Regions from separate parts of the Streptomyces drozdowiczii genome, predicted to be linked through region 2. Evidence: riboswitches for the same ligand, from Rfam matches in the RefSeq annotation. Region 2 holds a riboswitch; the other holds the start of a gene.
What was found. A riboswitch is a leader RNA that binds a small molecule or an ion and turns the genes downstream of it on or off. The one in region 2 is predicted to bind glycine.
Positions count from the first base shown of each region.

Region 1: another riboswitch for glycine. It lies ahead of gcvP (aminomethyl-transferring glycine dehydrogenase); the one in region 2 lies ahead of gcvT (glycine cleavage system aminomethyltransferase GcvT).

Region 1 covers NZ_CP098740.1:5,973,229-5,982,442, reverse strand. Annotated here, with positions in the region: gene NEH16_RS27230 (VWA domain-containing protein) at 1-847, shown strand, start outside; gene NEH16_RS27225 (glutamate-cysteine ligase family protein) at 882-2,387, opposite strand; gene NEH16_RS27220 (hypothetical protein) at 2,868-3,464, shown strand; gene NEH16_RS27215 (DUF5999 family protein) at 3,786-3,992, shown strand; gene gcvP (aminomethyl-transferring glycine dehydrogenase) at 4,065-6,950, opposite strand; glycine riboswitch at 7,144-7,241, opposite strand; gene NEH16_RS27205 (PRC-barrel domain-containing protein) at 7,358-7,726, shown strand; gene NEH16_RS27200 (DNA polymerase IV) at 7,651-9,117, opposite strand; gene NEH16_RS27195 (MerR family transcriptional regulator) at 9,209-9,214, opposite strand, start outside.
Region 2 covers NZ_CP098740.1:2,086,495-2,095,708, forward strand. Annotated here, with positions in the region: gene NEH16_RS09210 (ABC transporter substrate-binding protein) at 1-19, opposite strand, end outside; gene NEH16_RS09215 (ABC transporter permease) at 64-1,056, opposite strand; gene NEH16_RS09220 (enhanced serine sensitivity protein SseB C-terminal domain-containing protein) at 1,342-2,109, opposite strand; gene NEH16_RS09225 (enhanced serine sensitivity protein SseB) at 2,224-2,994, opposite strand; gene NEH16_RS09230 (AAA family ATPase) at 3,119-3,802, opposite strand; glycine riboswitch at 3,987-4,080, shown strand; gene gcvT (glycine cleavage system aminomethyltransferase GcvT) at 4,225-5,340, shown strand; gene gcvH (glycine cleavage system protein GcvH) at 5,442-5,819, shown strand; gene glyA (serine hydroxymethyltransferase) at 5,839-7,098, shown strand; gene NEH16_RS09250 (L-serine ammonia-lyase) at 7,265-8,647, shown strand; gene metG (methionine--tRNA ligase) at 8,763-9,214, shown strand, end outside.

The DNA of each region.
Region 1 (9,214 bases), 3.9 Mb from region 2:
GCGGTTCACCATCCTCCTCTCCGAGGACAGCTCCCTGCGCACCTTCCGGGAGCACGGCTTCCGGACCACGTACGGCGCGGCGGACGAGAAGGTGGTCGCGGCGGCGGGCGGCCGGTCGCCCCAGCCGTACGACGCGACGCAGCCGCCCGCCCCGACTGACGAGGCGCTCCAGGAGACGCTCGGCTTGTGGACGATCACCGTGCAGAGCGCGCGGCTCACCACCGTGGTCGACGCCTCCGGCTCCATGGCCGCGACGGTACCGGGCCGCAACCAGTCCCGGATGGACGTCACCAAGGCATCGCTGATCCAGGCGCTCGACCAGTTCACCCCGAACGACGAGATCGGGCTCTGGGAGTTCGCGACCAGGCTCGACGGGGACAAGGACTACCGGCAACTGGTGACGACCGCCGGACTAGGCGACCCGGTGAAGGGCGGCGGCACCCACCGGGAGAAGCTGGCCGCCGCGTTCGCCGCGCTGCGCCCGGTGCCGGACGGCGCCACCGGTCTGTACGACACCGCGCTGGCGGCGTACAAGGAGGCGCAGCGTACGTATGTGAAGGGCAAGTTCAACGCGGTGGTGATCCTCACGGACGGGTCGAACCAGGACGAGCGGTCCATCTCGCGCTCCGCCCTCGTGGAGGAGCTGAAGTCCATCGCCGACCCGACGCGCCCGGTCCCGCTGCTGGCCATCGCCGTCGGGCCGGAGGCGGACCGTGAGGAGCTGGACGAGATCGCCAAGGCCACCGGGGGCGGCGGCTACCAGGTGAACGACCCGGCCGAGATCCAGGCGGTGATCCTCCAGGCGGTGATGACGGCGGGCCAGGGCGCCCGCGCGGCCGGGGAATAGGGGGGCCGGTCCGCAGCACGGACCGGCTCGCCCGTCACGGCGCCGGGACGCCCGCCGGCCAGGTGTGCACGGGGTCCCCGCCCTGCATCAGCTCGCCGTAGCGCCGGGTCATCGCGGCGAGCGCGGCGCCCCGGTCGAGGCCCGCCTCGCGCGCCCGGTGATAGGTGTCCGCCTGCCAGGACGCGCCGTTCGTCCGCCGCTTGCAGCGCCCGTCGATGATCCCGAGGTAGTGGTCCCGGTCCGCCGGCTCGATGTTCCAGCCGTCGAGCCCGGCGGCGGCGAGCGGCAGGAGCTCGTCGCGCACCAGCTTCGTCACGGGCACCCGGGTCAGCCCGCCGGAGCGGCCGGGCCTGGGCCACAGCAGCTCGGCGTCGATGCCGTGGCGGCACGCGGTCTCGAAGTTCTCGGCGGCGGCGGAGAACGGCATCCGGGTCCACACCGGACGCGACTCCTCCGCCAGCGCCCGCACCAGGCCGTAGTAGAGCGCGGTGTTGGCGATGACGTCGGCGACGGTCGGGCCGGCGGGCAGCACCCGGTTCTCCACGCGCAGATGCGGGACGCCGTCGGCGATCCCGTACACCGGCCGGTTCCAGCGGTAGACCGTGCCGTTGTGGAGGACCAGCTCCTTCAGCTGGGGGACCCCGCCGTCGGCGAGGACGCGCAGCGGCTCCTCCTCGTCGCAGATGGGCAGGAGCGGCGGGAAGTACCGCACGTTCTCCTCGAAGAGTTCCTCGACCGAGCCGATCCACTTCTCCCCGAACCAGGTCCTGGGCCGCACGCCCTGGTTCTGCAGTTCGGGCGGCCGGGTGTCCGTGGCCTGCTCGAACAGCGGCGGGCGCGACTCGCGCCACACCTCCCGGCCGAAGAGGAACGGCGAGTTGGCCCCCAGGGCGACCTGCACTGCGGCGACGGCCTGCGCCGCGTTCCACACGTCGGCGAAGCGTTCCGGGGTGACCTGGAGATGCAGTTGCAGCGAGGTGCAGGCCGCCTCCGGGGTGATCGATCCGGCGGTCGCGACCAGCCGCTCGACGCCTTCGATATCGAGCGAGAAACTCTCGCCGCGCGCCGCCAGCATTTGATCGTTCAGAAGGGCGTAGCGGTCGACGTCGGAGAGATTGGACCGGACCATGTCGTCGCGGCCGAGCGTCGGCAGGATTCCGATCATCATGATCCCGGCATCGACTTCACCGGCCTTCCGGTCGGCATATCCGAGCCCGGTCCGCAGCTCCTCGGCCAACTGGTCCAGAACACGCCCCGACAGATGATGGGGGACTATGTTCACCTCAAGATTGAACATCCCCAGTTCCGTCTGGAAATCGTGACTCGCGATGCGCTCCAGTACCTGCCCATTCAACATCTTCGGCATGGCGTCGGCGCCCGTGAGATTCAGTTCGATCTCCATGCCCATGAGGTTGCGCGGCCGGTCGAACCGCCGCTCGGCCAGGAGCCCGGACAGCGCCTCCAGGCACTGGTGCAGCTTCCTCCGGTACCTCTGCCGGTCGGACAGGTCAAAGTCGCCCGCGACGACCTTCTCCCCCATCGAAGTGTCCTCCTCAAGTGGCCGGCACGCGGCCCGGGCCGCCCGCATCACGATCGATAATGCCCGCAGGACGTGATCCGTAACGCCCCGCGGACGGCGCACACACGCTAATCTGAGCGCCGGGGCCCCGGGCACATTCACTCGGCATGACGCATCGGGCCGTTTCCCCGTGCGGCGGGGCCGTAAAGCCCCGACGGGTTTCGGCCGACCGCGGTGCGGGAAAAACCCGAGGCGGCGGCTGCGCCGCTCGCGCCGAATCAGCACGATCTCCGCATAATAAAGTCCGGATACCGCCTTGCCGGCAATAGCCGTGGCGGCTAGTGGAAACCCCGCGTGAACACCTGTCGTATAAACTCCGCGGACGAGGCAGAGAGTTGACGCACCGGCTCAGTCACCGGCCTCCTCTGGCCCCGCACGCCGACAACGCCGTCCGCACCCGCCCGCGCACCACCGTGTCTCCGAAGTGAGAGGCGACCCACTATGCCGCTGCATGTTCCCCCGGCCCCCGCGCCCGCGCTGCGCAGCGTTCTCGCCGCGCTCGGTTCACCGACCGCGGTCCGCGAGGCCCGTACGCCCGCCCTGCGGTCCGCACAGGGACCGCTGAGCCCCGAACACCCGCTGCCCGTCCATGTGCTGGGCATCGCCCCGGGCGACCTCGCACCCGCCACCCGGCTCGCCGCCTGGCGCTTCCAGATCCGCAGCACGGAACGGGCGGTGGCGGCGGCGGACACCATGCTCACCGCGGACGGCTGGACCTTCTCGCACTTCTTCGAGGGCCCGTACATCGCCTCGACGGAACTGGCGCTGCGTCAGGCGGAGGGGATGAGCGGCCCCTACCAGCCGAGGCTGCTGTCCATTCCCGACCTGTACATGCTGGCCCTGTGGCTGCACGGCGACCCCACGGCGGACGCCTCCTGCGGCGCGCCCGGCCCGGACGACGTGCTCGTGCCGCTGTCCCCGGCGCCTCCCGGCTTCGCCGCCCACCGGCCGCACCGGGCCGCCGACCTGCTGCCGGTGATCACCACCCGGATCACGCCGGGCCCCGGTCCGCTGCTGGGCTCGCCGGCCCCGGCCTGAGCCGGCCGCCGTCCGCTCCGCGTGCTGTGCCCCGTCGCCCCGTCCGGCGGCGGGGCACAGCACGCGGTCGCGCGTACGACACCCCGCCCATCCGGACTAGTCCCATCCGGCCACCCCGAACCACCCGAAGTGACAGTGCAGTTGAGTTGAACCGTCCGGGCGGGTGACGCGTCATGGGAGGAGTGGAAGCGCTGCGGCGAAATCCCTGCGGATTGACGCCCGTGGGGCAACACTGGGATTCGACCGATCGATACGGGGGCGGTCATGAACACCTCTTCACACCGCAGGTCACTCAACTCGACGCAGCGAAAGAACCCATCCATGTGCCAGCATCAGCCACCCTGCCCGACAGCCGACTCAGCCGACCGGGAGGCCGCCCGCCAGGTGGCCCACCACCCGGAGCAGGGCTGGAGCCTGCTGTGCAACGGCGTCCTGCTCTTCGAGGACACCGGTGAGCTGCTTCCGGACGGGCAGATCATCGCCCCGCACAGGCCCCTGGCGGCGAGCCGGGTCGTCAAAGCCGCCTGAGCGGACCGTACGGAAAGAGAAGAAGGGGCCGGCCCGGAGAAGTCTCCGCACCGGCCCCGACGCATGTCCGCGTCAGTTGTCGTACTCGTCCAGGGGCGGGCACGAGCAGACGAGGTTGCGGTCACCGAACGCACCGTCGATCCGGCGCACCGGCGGCCAGTACTTGTCGGCGGCCGAGACACCGGCCGGGAAGACCGCGACCTCGCGGCTGTACGCGTGCTCCCACTCCCCGCCGAGCGCGGCGGCGGTGTGCGGGGCGTTGGCGAGCGGGTTGTCGTCCGCGCTCCACTCCCCCGAAGCGACCTTCTCGATCTCGGCGCGGATCGCGATCATCGTGTCGCAGAACCGGTCCAGCTCCGCGAGGTCCTCGCTCTCGGTCGGCTCGATCATCAGCGTCCCGGCGACCGGGAACGACATGGTCGGCGAGTGGAAGCCGTAGTCGATGAGCCGCTTGGCGACGTCGTCGATGCTGACGCCGGTCGCCTTGGAGATCGGGCGCAGGTCCACGATGCACTCGTGCGCCACGAGCCCGGCCGGGCCGTTGTACAGGATCGGGTAGTGCGGTTCGAGACGCTTGGCGATGTAGTTGGCCGCGAGTACGGCGACCTGCGTCGCGCGCTTCAGCCCCTCGCCGCCCATCAGGCGTACGTACGCCCACGAGATGGGGAGGATGCCGGCGGAGCCCCACGGGGCCGCCGAGATCGGACCGACACCGGTCTCCGGGCCCGCCGCGGGCTGGAGCGGGTGGTTGGGCAGGTACGGCGCCAGGTGCGCGCGCACACCGACCGGGCCGACGCCGGGGCCGCCGCCGCCGTGCGGGATGCAGAAGGTCTTGTGCAGGTTGAGGTGCGAGACATCGCCGCCGAACCGGCCGGGCTTGGCCAGGCCGACCAGCGCGTTGAGGTTGGCGCCGTCGACGTAGACCTGGCCGCCGGCGTCGTGCACCTCGGCGCAGATGTCGGCGACGTGCTCCTCGAAGACGCCGTGCGTCGACGGGTAGGTGATCATGAGCACGGCCAGCTCGTCGCGGTACTGCGCGATCTTGGCGCGCAGGTCCTCGATGTCGACCTCGCCGTCGTCGGCGGTCTTGACGACGACGACCTTCATACCGGCCATCACGGCGCTCGCGGCGTTGGTGCCGTGCGCGGAGGACGGGATCAGACAGACGGTCCGGTTCTCGTCGCCGTTGGCGCGGTGGTACGCGCGGACGGCCAGCAGCCCCGCGAACTCGCCCTGCGATCCGGCGTTCGGCTGGAGGGACACCGCGTCGTAACCGGTGACCTCGGCCAGCCGCTCCTCCAGCTCGCGGATCAGCGTCAGGAAGCCCTGGGCCTGCTCGGCGGGCGCGAACGGGTGCAGCGCGCCGAACTCGGGCCAGGTGATGGACTCCATCTCGGCGGTCGCGTTCAGCTTCATCGTGCAGGAGCCGAGCGGGATCATGCCGCGGTCCAGCGCGTAGTCGCGGTCGGCGAGCTTGCGCAGGTAGCGCAGCATCGCGGTCTCGGACCGGTGCTGGTGGAAGACCGGGTGGGTGAGGATCGTGTCGGTGCGCAGCAGCGCCTCGGGCAGCGCGTCCTCGGTCGTGGCGTCCAGCGCCTCGACGTCCCCGTCGGCGCCGAAGGCGGCCCAGACGGCGGCGACCTGGGTACGGGTCGTGGTCTCGTCGCAGGCCAGCGAGACGGTGTCGGCGTCGACCAGGCGCAGGTTGACCCCGCGCTCCCGGGCGTCGGCGACGACCTCGCCCGCCCTGCCGGGGACGCGGACGGTGAGCGTGTCGAAGTAGGAGCCGGTCACCACGTCGACCCCGGCGGCGCGCAGGCCCTCGGCGAGGATCGCGGCGTAGCGGTGGGTGCGCCGGGCGATCGTGCGCAGCCCCTCGGGGCCGTGGTAGACGGCGTACATGCCGGCCATGACGGCGAGCAGCACCTGGGCGGTGCAGATGTTGCTGGTGGCCTTCTCGCGGCGGATGTGCTGCTCGCGGGTCTGGAGGGCCAGGCGGTACGCCTTGTTGCCGTCGGCGTCCACGGAGACGCCGACCAGGCGGCCGGGCAGGCTGCGGGCGAACGTGTCGCGGACCGCCATGTAGCCGGCGTGCGGGCCGCCGAAGCCCATCGGGACGCCGAAGCGCTGCGTGGTGCCGACGGCGATGTCGGCGCCCAGCTCGCCGGGCGAGGTGAGCAGCGTGAGGGCCAGCAGGTCGGCGGCGACGGTGACGATCGCGCCCAGCTCGTGCGCCCGGTCGATCACGGGCTTGAGGTCCCGGACGGCCCCGGAGGCGCCGGGGTACTGGAGGAGCACGCCGAAGACGCCGCGCTCGGCGGCCTCGGCCGGGATGCCCTCGGTGAGGTCGGCGACGACGACCTCGACGCCGGTCGGCTCGGCGCGGGTCTCGATGACGGCGACGGTCTGCGGCAGGGTGTCGGCGTCGACCAGGAAGACGCCGTTCTTGACCTTGCCGACGCGCCGGGCGAGCGCCATGGCCTCGGCGGCGGCGGTGCCCTCGTCGAGCAGCGAGGCGCCGGAGGTGGGCAGGCCGGTCAGCTCGGCGACCATGGTCTGGAAGTTCAGGAGGGCTTCGAGGCGGCCCTGCGAGATCTCGGGCTGGTACGGCGTGTAGGCCGTGTACCAGGCGGGGTTCTCCATGACGTTGCGCAGGATCACCGGCGGGGTGAAGGTGCCGTAGTAGCCGAGCCCGATCATCGGGGCGAGGACCTGGTTGCGGTCGGCGAGCCCGCGGAGTTCGGCCAGCACCTCGGCCTCGGTCCGGCCCTCCGGCAGGGCCAGCGCCTCGGCGCTCTTGATCACGTCGGGCACGGCGGCCGCGGTCAGCTCGTCCAGCGAGCCGTAACCGACCTGGGCGAGCATCTTCGCCTGCGCCTCGGCGTCGGGGCCGATGTGGCGCTGCTCGAAGGGAATGCCCTGTTCCAGCTGCGTGAGCGGGGTGCGACGGGGGGTCATGGTGGAGGCCTCCTGGTCTGTCACGACCTGCGAGGGGCACCGCGGCGTCGGGTGCCCTGACGGCCTCCCCCTCTGTCATCTCAACCTGAGAGCTTCACCGGCGCCACACGGGCGCCGGCTTTCACCGTCGGTGAGGGAGAGGCTCCTTGCGGCCCATCGGCCGCGCGCAACCCGCCCTGCTTTCCAGAGTGACCTCGTCCGTGCGGTACGGGGGCCTGAGAGATTCCGGGGAGGATTTGCTCCTTCGGCGTCCTCCGGATGGGCTCCGGACGACTCTCCCGCACGGGGTCAGCAGCCATGACCAGCCTACCAGCGGGGTACACGACGAGAATTCTCGAGTGGCCAAGAGCACGGAACTGCATTTCTGTAGTCCCTGTGGACCAGCCGCGACCAGTGTGGGAGGGACCGTGCAGACCGACATCGACCCGCGCAGCCTGATCGGCCGCAAGGCCTTCGACCGCAAGGGCACCAAGATCGGGACCGTGGACGAGGTGTACCTCGACGATGCGACCGGGGTCCCCGAATGGGCGGCCGTGCGCACCGGCCTCTTCAGCCGTGACGCCTTCGTCCCGCTGGAGCCGAGCGAGTTCGTGGAGGACACGCTGCGCGTCCCCTTCGACCGGGCGCTGATCAAGGACGCGCCCGACTTCGGCGTGGGCCGCCACCTCTCCCCCGAGCAGGAGCTCCAGCTCTACCGGCACTACGGCCTGGACGCCGCCCCCGGCGCCCCGGCCCCGGACCGCGACTTCGGCCGGCTGGCGGGCCAGGAGGAGTAGTCCGGCGGGTCCGGGACGAGCGGCAGGGGGTTGGCGGCCCGCAACGCGGGGTCGTCCACGCGGAACGTGCGCACCCTCCCGGGCGCCCGGGCCCCCGGTTCCTCGAACCGGACCGTCACCCGCCCGACCCCGCTCCCCTGCACCCAGCCGTGTCCGTGGATCTCGTGGTGCACATCGTGCCCGGCCGGCCAGCGGCGCGCCGCGAGCTGCTCGGCGGCCTCCTCCGGCCCCGCCCCGGGCTCTGCGGGTCCCGCTCGACCGCCCGGGTCCTCCGGCGGTACGTCGCCGTCCTCCGGCGGGGCTGCCGCCGCCCGCTCACCGGCGGCCTGGGCGAACAGGTCCTCCTGGGTGTAGTCGGCGAGCCCGGTGACGCCCACGCCCAGCAGCCGCACCCCGCCGGTGGTGTCCACGGCCTCCAGGAGCCGGGCGGCGGCCTCCCTGACGACCGCGGGGTCGTCCGTGGGGCCGCGCAGCGTCTCGGAGCGGGTCAGCGTGGAGAAGTCGTACCGGCGCACCTTGAGCACCACCGTGCGCCCCGAGCGCCCGGCGCCGCGCAGGCGCTGGACGCACCGGTCGGCCAGCCGCTCCACCTCGGTGCGGACCCGGACGCGGTCGTGCAGGTCCACCTCGAAGGTGTCCTCGACGGAGACGGATTTCGCGTCGCGCTCCGCGACCACGGGCCGGTCGTCGAAGCCGGAGGCCATCCGGTGCAGCGCGGCCCCGTGCGCCTTGCCCAGCAGCCGTATCAGCTCCGCCTCGCCCGCCTCGGCGAGGTCGTTCACCGTCGTCATCCCGGCGCGGCGCAGATGGTCCGCCGTGGCGGGGCCGACGCCGGGCAGGGTACGCACCGGCATGGGCGCGAGGTGCGCCCGCTCGGTGCCGGGCTCGATGAGGCGTATGCCGTCGGGCTTGGCCTCCTCGGAGGCGATCTTGGCGAGCATCTTGGAGCCGGCGAGCCCGACGGACCCGCTCAGTCCGGTGACCGCCTGGATGGCCTCGCGCAGTTCCCGGCCGATCTCCAGGGCGGAGGCGGTGTCGTCGGCGGTGCCGCCCGCTTCGAGGTCCACGAACGCCTCGTCCAGGCTGAGCGGTTCCACCAGCGGCGAGAGCCGGCCGAGCAGCTCCATGACCTGGTCGCTCACCGCGCGGTACAGCGTGAAGCGCGGGACCAGGTAGGCGGCGTTCGGCGCGAGCCGTCTGGCCTGGGCCATCGGCATCGCCGAGTGCACCCCGAAGCGCCGTGCCTCGTACGAGGCGGTCGCGACGACCCCGCGCGTCCCGAGCCCGCCCACCACGACCGGTTTGCCGCGCAGGCTGGGCTTCGCCGCCTGCTCCGCGGAGGCGTAGAAGGCATCCATGTCCAGATGCAGGATGGTGGGCGCGGCTCTCACACCAGCCGATGCTGCCCTACGGCACTGACAATCGCCGCCCGATCAGGCCCGGGTTCCCGCGATTCCCGCCCCTGGGCGCCCTCTCGGAAGCTCAGAC
Region 2 (9,214 bases):
CTGTCTTCTTGTTCTGCATGCTGAGGAAAGCCCCCTCGCTAGTCCTGTGCGGCACTGCCGCGATTACTTGCCACGAGGGTCGAGTGCGTCGCGCAGCCCGTCCCCCAGCAGGTTGAAGGCCAGCACGGTGATGAAGATCGCCATGCCGGGGATGACCATGAACATCGGGTCCACCTCGTAGAGGTCGACCGCCTGCGTGAGCATGCCGCCCCAGGAAGCCTGCGGCGGGGCGATGCCGACGCCCAGGAAGGACAGGGCCGCCTCGAAGAGGATGTTCGTGGGGATGAGCAGCGTCGCGTACACGAGGATCGGCGCGACCAGGTTGGGCAGCAGCTCGCGGAAGAGGATGAACGGACCGCGTGCGCCCAGCGAACGGGCGGCCTCGACGAACTCGCGCTCGCGGAGCGACAGCGTCTGCGCGCGCACGATGCGGCCGATGTACGGCCAGCTGAAGAAGCCGATCACGAAGATCAGGACGGCGATCCGCAGCGTGAGCCCTTCCATCCCGAAGGCGTTGCCCTGGAGGGAGGCGGAGATGGAGATCGCGAAGAGCAGCAGCGGGAAGGCGAGGAAGGTGTCCATCAGCCGGCTGATCAGGCTGTCCACCCAGCCGCCGTAGAAACCGGCCACGACGCCCATCACGACGCCGATGGCGACGGACAGCAGGGTGGAGCCGACGGCGACGACGAGCGAGACCCAGGAGCCTTCGAGGATGCGCGCGAAGATGTCGCGGCCGGTCTGCGGCTCGACGCCGAAGGGGTGGTCCCAGCTCATCCCGCCCAGGCTGCCCTTGGGCGCCAGCATGACGGGGTCGACCAGGCTCTGGTTGAACGCGTTGGGGTCGAGCCCCAGCAGCGACTGGAGCGGCTTGGACAGCACCGCGGTCAGGATCAGCAGGACGACAACGATGCCACCGGCCATCGCGGCCTTGTCCCGCTTGAACCGGGTCCAGGCGATGCGGCCGAGCGAACGGCCCTCGATCTCCTTGCGGCCCGCGCCTTCCAGCACCGCTTCGGGCCGCGTATCCGCCCTGGTGGTCTCGATAGGTGCCGTCATTGCGCTGGAGACCCCTCTCGACCGGCGGGTGGCCGGCCCGTGACCGCCGCGGTAGCGGCTCGTACATAGCTAGTTGCGTGGGAGTCTTCAGCCACTTCGCGCACACCCGCCAGACCTGACGGGGAATGTTTGCTCAAACGTGATGACGTCAGAATGCAACCGATATCCGAACAGGCGGACTCGGCAATCGGGCCTCCCGGTCACATAACGGCGATAACGAACACTTCGCGCGTGAACGCCGGAGTGCCCGCAATGCCCCCGATGTGCCGGTGGCCTGACGCGGGCTCAGTACGCGGGCGTCTGCGGGTAGCCGTAACCGGGCGCGGCGTGCGCCTCGCGGTCGTAGAACGGACGGGAGTTGACGCGCAGCCACATCGCGACCGGGTCGTACTCGTCGGACATCGCGACCGTGGAGACCGGCAGGCCCTCGGGGACGGCGCCGACCGACTGGCGCATCATCGCGCGCACCGCGTCGACGGACGGCCCGCTCGTGTCGTACAGGTCGAGCCCGACGGCGAGGTACGGGACGCCGAGCGCGGGCTGCACCCAGGCGCGGCGCAGCGAGCGGATCGCGGGGGTGTGGTGGGCGTTCTGCGTGAGCTGGGCGTAGAACCGCGGGATGTCGATGGCGGGTTCGCTGATCCGCAGCGGTCCGGCGGGCATCCGGTCGAGGCCGGTCGCGATGCGGCGCAGGTCCAGCCAGGGGATGCCGACGCCGCCGCCGGGGGCGTGCGGATTGAGCCAGACGCCCCAGCGGTCGGGGTAGAGGGCGCGCGCGACGTCCAGTCCGGCGACGACCTCGTGGTCCCGGCTCCAGCCGCTGGCGGCGAGCTCCTGGGGGGAGGTGACGCACGGGGCGTACCCGAGTCCGTCGACCTCCATGTTCCCGTACTGGGCGTCGGGGGCGCCGGGGCGGCCGTGCCAGAGGAGCATCCAGACCCGGCCGGTCGCGAGGGCCCGGAGCAGCGCCTCGTACGCGTCGTAGCGGCCGGGCGCGACCTGTCGCAGCATGTGCTCGACCTGACCGGCCGCCGCGGTGCCTGACGCACTCACCCTGGTCCCGCCCCTCGTAGATCCTCTGCTTCGGCCACCGGGCATCGGCCTTCGGCCATCAAACCAGCTTATGCGGCGGCGCTGTCACCGGCTTGACGCGGCGGCCGCCCCCGGTCACTCCGGGGCGCGCGTGTAGAAGGGGCGCACCCGCTCGCGCATCCAGTCGGCGACCGGGTCCTGCGCCACGTCGAGGAGGACGAGGTTGACCGGCCACGGCACGGCGACGCGGCCGAGCGCCCGGCCCAGGGCGTCCATCGGGGCGCTCTGCCCGGCGCCGTCCCAGGTGGAGAACTCGACGCCGACGAAGAGCACGGGGTCGTCGCCCTCGATGCTGGCCAGGACCCGGCGGGCGGTGCGGACGACGCCGCTCTCCTGGAACTCGCCGGCGGCGGCGGCCAGGAAGTCGACGGGCTCCTCCTTCCAGTCCGGCTCGTACAGCCGGACCCGGCCCCCGGTCGCCGGGCCGTCGAGCGGGGTGCGCCCGGCCCGGCACAGCTCGGCGACGGCGGGCGGGGGCAGTGGCATGCCGACGGCGCCGCCCGGGTTGACGGCGATGCCGAGCTGCGGGGGCAGTCCGCGGGCGAACTCGACGGCGGGGGCGATGGTGAAGGACATCTGCGCGCCGACACAGGTGAGGAACTGGTGCTCGGAGCTGTAGACGGGGACGTACGCGGCGCCGTCGATCTCCATCGCGGGGAGGTCGAGGTCCTGGGCGCCGGGTCCGCCGCCGCCCGGCAACGGCACCCAGACATGGCTGCGGCCGAGCACCTCCAGCAGGCGGCCGCCCGCCTCCGGGACGCCGAGCGAGGCGCCCAGCACCTCTTCGAGTTCATTGGCCGGCCAGCCGCCGTGCGGCAGGCTCCCGGCCTGTGCCGGAATGTCCACTGCTTCCCTCTCGCCCCGTTGCCGTGCAGCAAGAGGGTACGGCCTCACCGGGTCGCCGTCGCTGTCAGGGGCTGTCCGGAAACGGCTCGTCCCGGCTACCGTCCAGCCGTTGGACGGTCCGTTTTCAGCCGTCGGTCTGTGCGTCTGCGAACGTGATGCGGCTGAGCGCCCCGGCCGCCTCGCGGTCGAGCAGCACCGCCGAGGCGCAGCCGTACGGCAGCAGCCCCGCCTCGGTGTCCCGCAGCAGCCGCCCCACGGCTCTGCGGTGCCGGGCGAAGGCGTACGCGGAGACGCCCCGGCCGCGCTCGCGCTGGCCCTCGCGCGCGGTCCGGGCGGGGACGTCGAGCAGGACCAGATGCAGGCGGGCGCCCCGGCGCCGGGCATGGCGGGCGAGCCGGGCGCGGACCCAGCTCTGCGTACCGCAGTCGTGGACGACGACGGAGGCGCCGGAGCGCAGCGCCTGCCGCAGGCCCCAGTAGTGGGCGAGGCGGACGAGCGGGCGGTAGAGGACGTACGGGAGTAAGCCGGGCAGTCGGCGGGCCCAGCGGTCCCGGGTGTCCTGGGAGTCGATGGCGTGGGCCGGGGCGGTGCGGGAGATCAGCGTGGACTTGCCGCTGCCGGGGAGCCCGGAGACGACCACGACGTCCCCGGCGGCGAAGCCCAGGGCGCGCGGGCCGCGCCCGGACCGGCCGCGCAGGTCCCGGACGACCGGTGGATGCGTGCCGGCCGCCTGCCGGGGCGGGGAGCCGGACTGCGCGGGCAGGGCGGTGCTCGTGGTTCCCGCGGTCGTCGCGTAGCGCAACGTCATCGCCTCCCCCTGGCCGTACGGCCGACGCGTGCAGGACCGATACCTACCCTCGAAGTGTAAAGAAAAGGTAATGCGAGGCAACCGTCCGACCCGCCGCGGAAGCGTGACGGGCCCCACCGGTCCCGGGGCCCCGCTCCCCCGGAATGCGTGCGATGATGACCCCGCCAACTGCATACAGGCCGCTTGAATCCGCGCGGGAGAGTCCCGGTCACCGTGCCGGGCGCCGAAGGAGCAAGATCCTCCCTTGAATCTCTCAGGCCCCGTACCGCGTGGATGAGGCAGATCTGAAAAGCGAGCCGCCCGGCGGCTCCACCCAAGGTGCAAGCCGAACCCCCGCGGGGCCTCTCGGCGAACCTCTCAGGTTCCGATGACAGATGGGGAGGGATCGTCCTCACCGTCGTCATGCCCTGGGAGCCCGTTTCATGAGCAGCACCCCTCGTCTCACTGCCCTCGATGCGCTGCATCGTTCGCTGGGCGCCACCATGACCGACTTCGCGGGCTGGGACATGCCGCTGCGTTACGCCAGCGAGCGCGACGAGCACAACGCCGTCCGCACGAAGGCCGGCCTCTTCGACCTGTCCCACATGGGCGAGATCACCGTCACCGGCCCGCAGGCCGTGGACCTGCTGAACCACGCGCTGGTCGGCAACATCGGCACGGTCTCCACCGGCCGGGCCCGCTACACGATGATCTGCGCCGAGGACGGCGGCATCCTGGACGACCTGATCGTCTACCGCCTCCAGGACACGGAGTACATGGTCGTCGCCAACGCCGGCAACGCCCAGCTCGTCCTGGACAAGCTCACCGAGCGCGCCGCCGGCTTCGACGCCGAGGTCCGCGACGACCGCGACACGTACGCGCTGCTCGCCGTGCAGGGCCCCGAGTCCCCGGCGATCCTCGCGGCGGTGACCGACGCCGACCTGGACGGCCTGAAGTACTACGCCGGGCTGCCCGGGGTCGTCGCCGGGGTGCCCGCGCTGATCGCCCGTACCGGCTACACCGGCGAGGACGGCTTCGAGCTGTTCGTCGCGCCCGGCCACGCCGAGCAGCTGTGGCGGGCGCTCACCGACGCGGGCGCCGCGCACGGCCTGATCCCGTGCGGCCTCTCCTGCCGCGACACGCTGCGCCTGGAGGCGGGCATGCCGCTGTACGGGCACGAGCTGACGACCTCGCTGACCCCGTTCGACGCCGGGCTGGGCCGGGTCGTGAAGTTCGAGAAGGACGGCGACTTCGTCGGCCGCAAGGCGCTGGAGGCCGCCGCGGAGCGCGCCGAGACCGCCCCGCCGCGCAAGCTCGTGGGCCTGGTCGCCGAGGGCCGCCGGGTGCCGCGCGCCGGCTTCCCGGTCGTCGCGGACGGCCAGGTCATCGGCGAGGTCACCTCCGGGGCCCCCTCCCCCACCCTGGGCAGGCCGATCGCCATGGCGTACGTCGACGCGGCGCACGCCGAGCCGGGCACCGCCGGAGTCGCGGTGGAGATCCGAGGCAGCCACGAGCCGTACGAGGTCGTGGCGCTCCCCTTCTACAAGCGCAAGAAGTAGAACCGTAGGACCCGGCCGGTGCCGCGTACGTGACGCGGTCCCGTCTCACACCGTAAGACCACCGTTCATCCGCACTCCCCGCGTACAGGAGAATTCAGACCATGAGCAACCCCCAGCAGCTGCGGTACAGCAAGGAGCACGAGTGGCTGTCGCCCGCCGAGGACGGTGTGGCCACGGTCGGCATCACCGAGCACGCGGCCAACGCGCTCGGTGACGTCGTCTACGCGCAGCTTCCCGAGGTCGGTGACACGGTGACCGCGGGCGAGACCTGCGGCGAGCTGGAGTCGACCAAGTCGGTCAGCGACCTGTACTCCCCGGTGACCGGTGAGATCACGGAGTCCAACCAGGCCGTCGTGGACGACCCGTCGCTGGTCAATTCCGCCCCGTTCGAAGGCGGCTGGCTGTTCAAGGTACGCGTCGCGGAGGAGCCGAAGGACCTGCTCTCCGCCGACGAGTACACCGAGTTCTCCGGCAACTGAGACCCCAAGGGACCACCTGATGTCGCTTCTCAACTCCTCCCTCCACGAGCTGGACCCGGACGTCGCCGCCGCCGTCGACGCCGAGCTCCTGCGCCAGCAGTCCACGCTCGAAATGATCGCCTCGGAGAACTTCGCTCCGGTCGCGGTCATGGAGGCACAGGGCTCCGTCCTGACCAACAAGTACGCCGAGGGCTACCCCGGCCGCCGCTACTACGGCGGCTGCGAGCACGTCGACGTGGTCGAGCAGATCGCGATCGACCGGATCAAGGCGCTCTTCGGCGCCGAGGCCGCGAACGTCCAGCCGCACTCCGGTGCGCAGGCGAACGCCGCCGCGATGTTCGCGCTGCTGAAGCCGGGCGACACGATCATGGGCCTGAACCTGGCGCACGGCGGTCACCTGACCCACGGCATGAAGATCAACTTCTCCGGCAAGCTCTACAACGTGGTCCCGTACCACGTCGACGACACCGGTGTCGTGGACATGGCCGAGGTGGAGCGCCTGGCCAAGGAGGCCAAGCCGCAGCTGATCGTCGCCGGCTGGTCCGCCTACCCGCGCCAGCTGGACTTCGCCGCCTTCCGCCGCATCGCGGACGAGGTCGGCGCGTACCTGATGGTCGACATGGCGCACTTCGCCGGTCTGGTCGCCGCGGGCCTGCACCCCAACCCGGTGCCGCACGCCCACGTCGTCACCACCACCACGCACAAGACCCTCGGCGGTCCGCGCGGCGGTGTGATCCTCTCCACCCAGGAACTCGCCAAGAAGATCAACTCGGCGGTCTTCCCGGGTCAGCAGGGCGGCCCGCTGGAGCATGTGATCGCGGCCAAGGCGGTCTCCTTCAAGGTCGCGGCGGGCGAGGAGTTCAAGGAGCGCCAGCAGCGCACCCTGGAGGGTGCCCGCATCCTGGCCGAGCGCCTGGTCCAGCCCGACGTCACCGAGGTCGGCGTCTCCGTCCTGTCCGGCGGCACCGACGTGCACCTGGTCCTGGTGGACCTGCGCAACTCGGAGCTGGACGGCCAGCAGGCCGAGGACCGGCTCCACGAGGTCGGCATCACGGTCAACCGGAACGCCATCCCCAACGACCCGCGCCCGCCGATGGTCACCTCCGGCCTCCGGATCGGCACCCCGGCCCTGGCCACCCGCGGCTTCCGCGCCGAGGACTTCACCGAGGTCGCCGAGATCATCGCCTCGGCCCTCAAGCCGTCCTACGACGCGGACGACCTGAAGGCCCGGGTCGCGAAGCTCGCCGAGAAGTTCCCGCTGTACCCCGGCCTGAAGTAGCCGAACCGGCGCGTTCGCGCCTCCGGGAGGGGCACCCGCACACTGAACAGTGGGCGCGGTGCCCCGTCCCTTGTCCCCCGCTTTGTCTCATTGCACTCCGGGCCGTCCCGCCCGTACCGCACCACCCGGCAGACAACGGCGTCTACCAACCCTTAGGAGTCCCCCCGTGGCCATCTCGGTCTTCGACCTGTTCTCGATCGGCATCGGCCCGTCCAGCTCCCATACGGTCGGCCCCATGCGCGCGGCCCGTATGTTCGCGCGCCGGCTGAAGAACGAGGGCCTGCTCGCCCACACCGCCTCGGTCCGCGCCGAGCTGTACGGCTCCCTCGGCGCCACCGGCCACGGCCACGGCACCCCCAAGGCGGTCCTGCTCGGCCTGGAGGGCGAGTCCCCGCGCACCGTCGACGTGGAGACGGCCGACGAGCGGGTCGAGGCGATCCGCTCCACCGGCCGGATCAACCTGCTCGGGATGCACGAGATCCCCTTCGACGCGGACGAGCAGCTGATCCTGCACCGCCGCAAGGCGCTCCCGTACCACGCCAACGGCATGACCGTCTTCGCGTACGACGCCGAGGGCGCCCCGCTCCTGGAGAAGACGTACTACTCGGTCGGCGGCGGGTTCGTCGTGGACGAGGACGCCGTGGGCGAGGACCGGATCGTGCTCGACGACACGGTCCTGAAGCACCCCTTCCGCACCGGCGACGAGCTGCTGCGCCTGGCCCGCGAGACCGGTCTGTCGATCTCCTCGCTGATGCTGGAGAACGAGCGCGCCTGGCGCACCGAGGAGGAGATCCGCTCCGGGCTGCTCGGAATCTGGCGGGCCATGCAGGAGTGCGTGACGCGCGGGATGTCCCGCGAGGGCGTCCTGCCCGGCGGCCTCCGGGTGCACCGCCGCGCCGCGAAGACCGCCCGCCAGCTGCGCGCGGAGGGCGACCCCCAGACGCACGCCATGGAGTGGATCACCCTGTACGCGATGGCGGTCAACGAGGAGAACGCGGCGGGCGGCCGCGTGGTCACCGCCCCGACGAACGGCGCGGCCGGCATCATCCCGGCCGTCCTGCACTACTGGATGAACTTCGCCGCGGGCGGCTGCACGGAGGCCGAGAAGGAGGACGGCATCGTCCGCTTCCTGCTGGCCGCCGGCGCGATCGGCATGCTGTTCAAGGAGAACGCCTCCATCTCCGGCGCCGAGGTCGGCTGCCAGGGCGAGGTCGGCTCCGCCTGCTCCATGGCCGCCGGCGCCCTCGCCGAGGTCCTGGGCGGCACCCCGGAGCAGGTGGAGAACGCCGCCGAGATCGGCATGGAACACAATCTGGGCCTGACCTGCGACCCGGTCGGCGGCCTCGTCCAGATCCCGTGCATCGAGCGCAACGGCATGGCCGCGGTGAAGGCGGTCACGGCGGCGAAGATGGCCCTGCGCGGCGACGGCAGCCACAAGGTCTCCCTCGACAAGGTCATCAAGACGATGAAGGAGACCGGCGCCGACATGAGCGTCAAGTACAAGGAGACGGCGCGGGGCGGTCTCGCGGTGAACATCATCGAGTGCTGAGGCGCCGTGCCGGGGGCGCCGGAAATCCGGTAAAGGGGGGTGCCCCCGGTTCGATAGGATGCAAAACGGCCTGCGACAGAGGCACCGGCACCTTAGAAACTGGGAGCATCCGACGATGACTCGACACCTGATCACCAGCGCGCTTCCCTACATCAATGGGATCAAGCACCTGGGGAACCTGGTCGGGTCGATGCTCCCGGCGGACGTCTATACGCGGTATCTGCGCCAGCGGGGCGAGGAGGCGCTGTACATCTGCGCCACCGACGAGCACGGCACCCCGGCGGAGCTGGCCGCGAAGGCGGCCGGGCTGCCGGTCGCCGAGTTCTGCGCGCAGCAGCACGACGCGCAGAAGGCGGTCTACGACGGGTTCGGGCTCGCGTTCGACTACTTCGGGCGCAGCTCGTCCGCCGAGAACCGCGACATCACCCAGCACTTCGCCCGCAAGCTGCACGAGAACGGCTTCATCGAGGAGCGGGCGATCCGCCAGGTCTTCTCGATCGCCGACGACCGCTTCCTGCCGGACCGCTACATCGTCGGTACGTGCCCGCATTGCGGATACGACAAGGC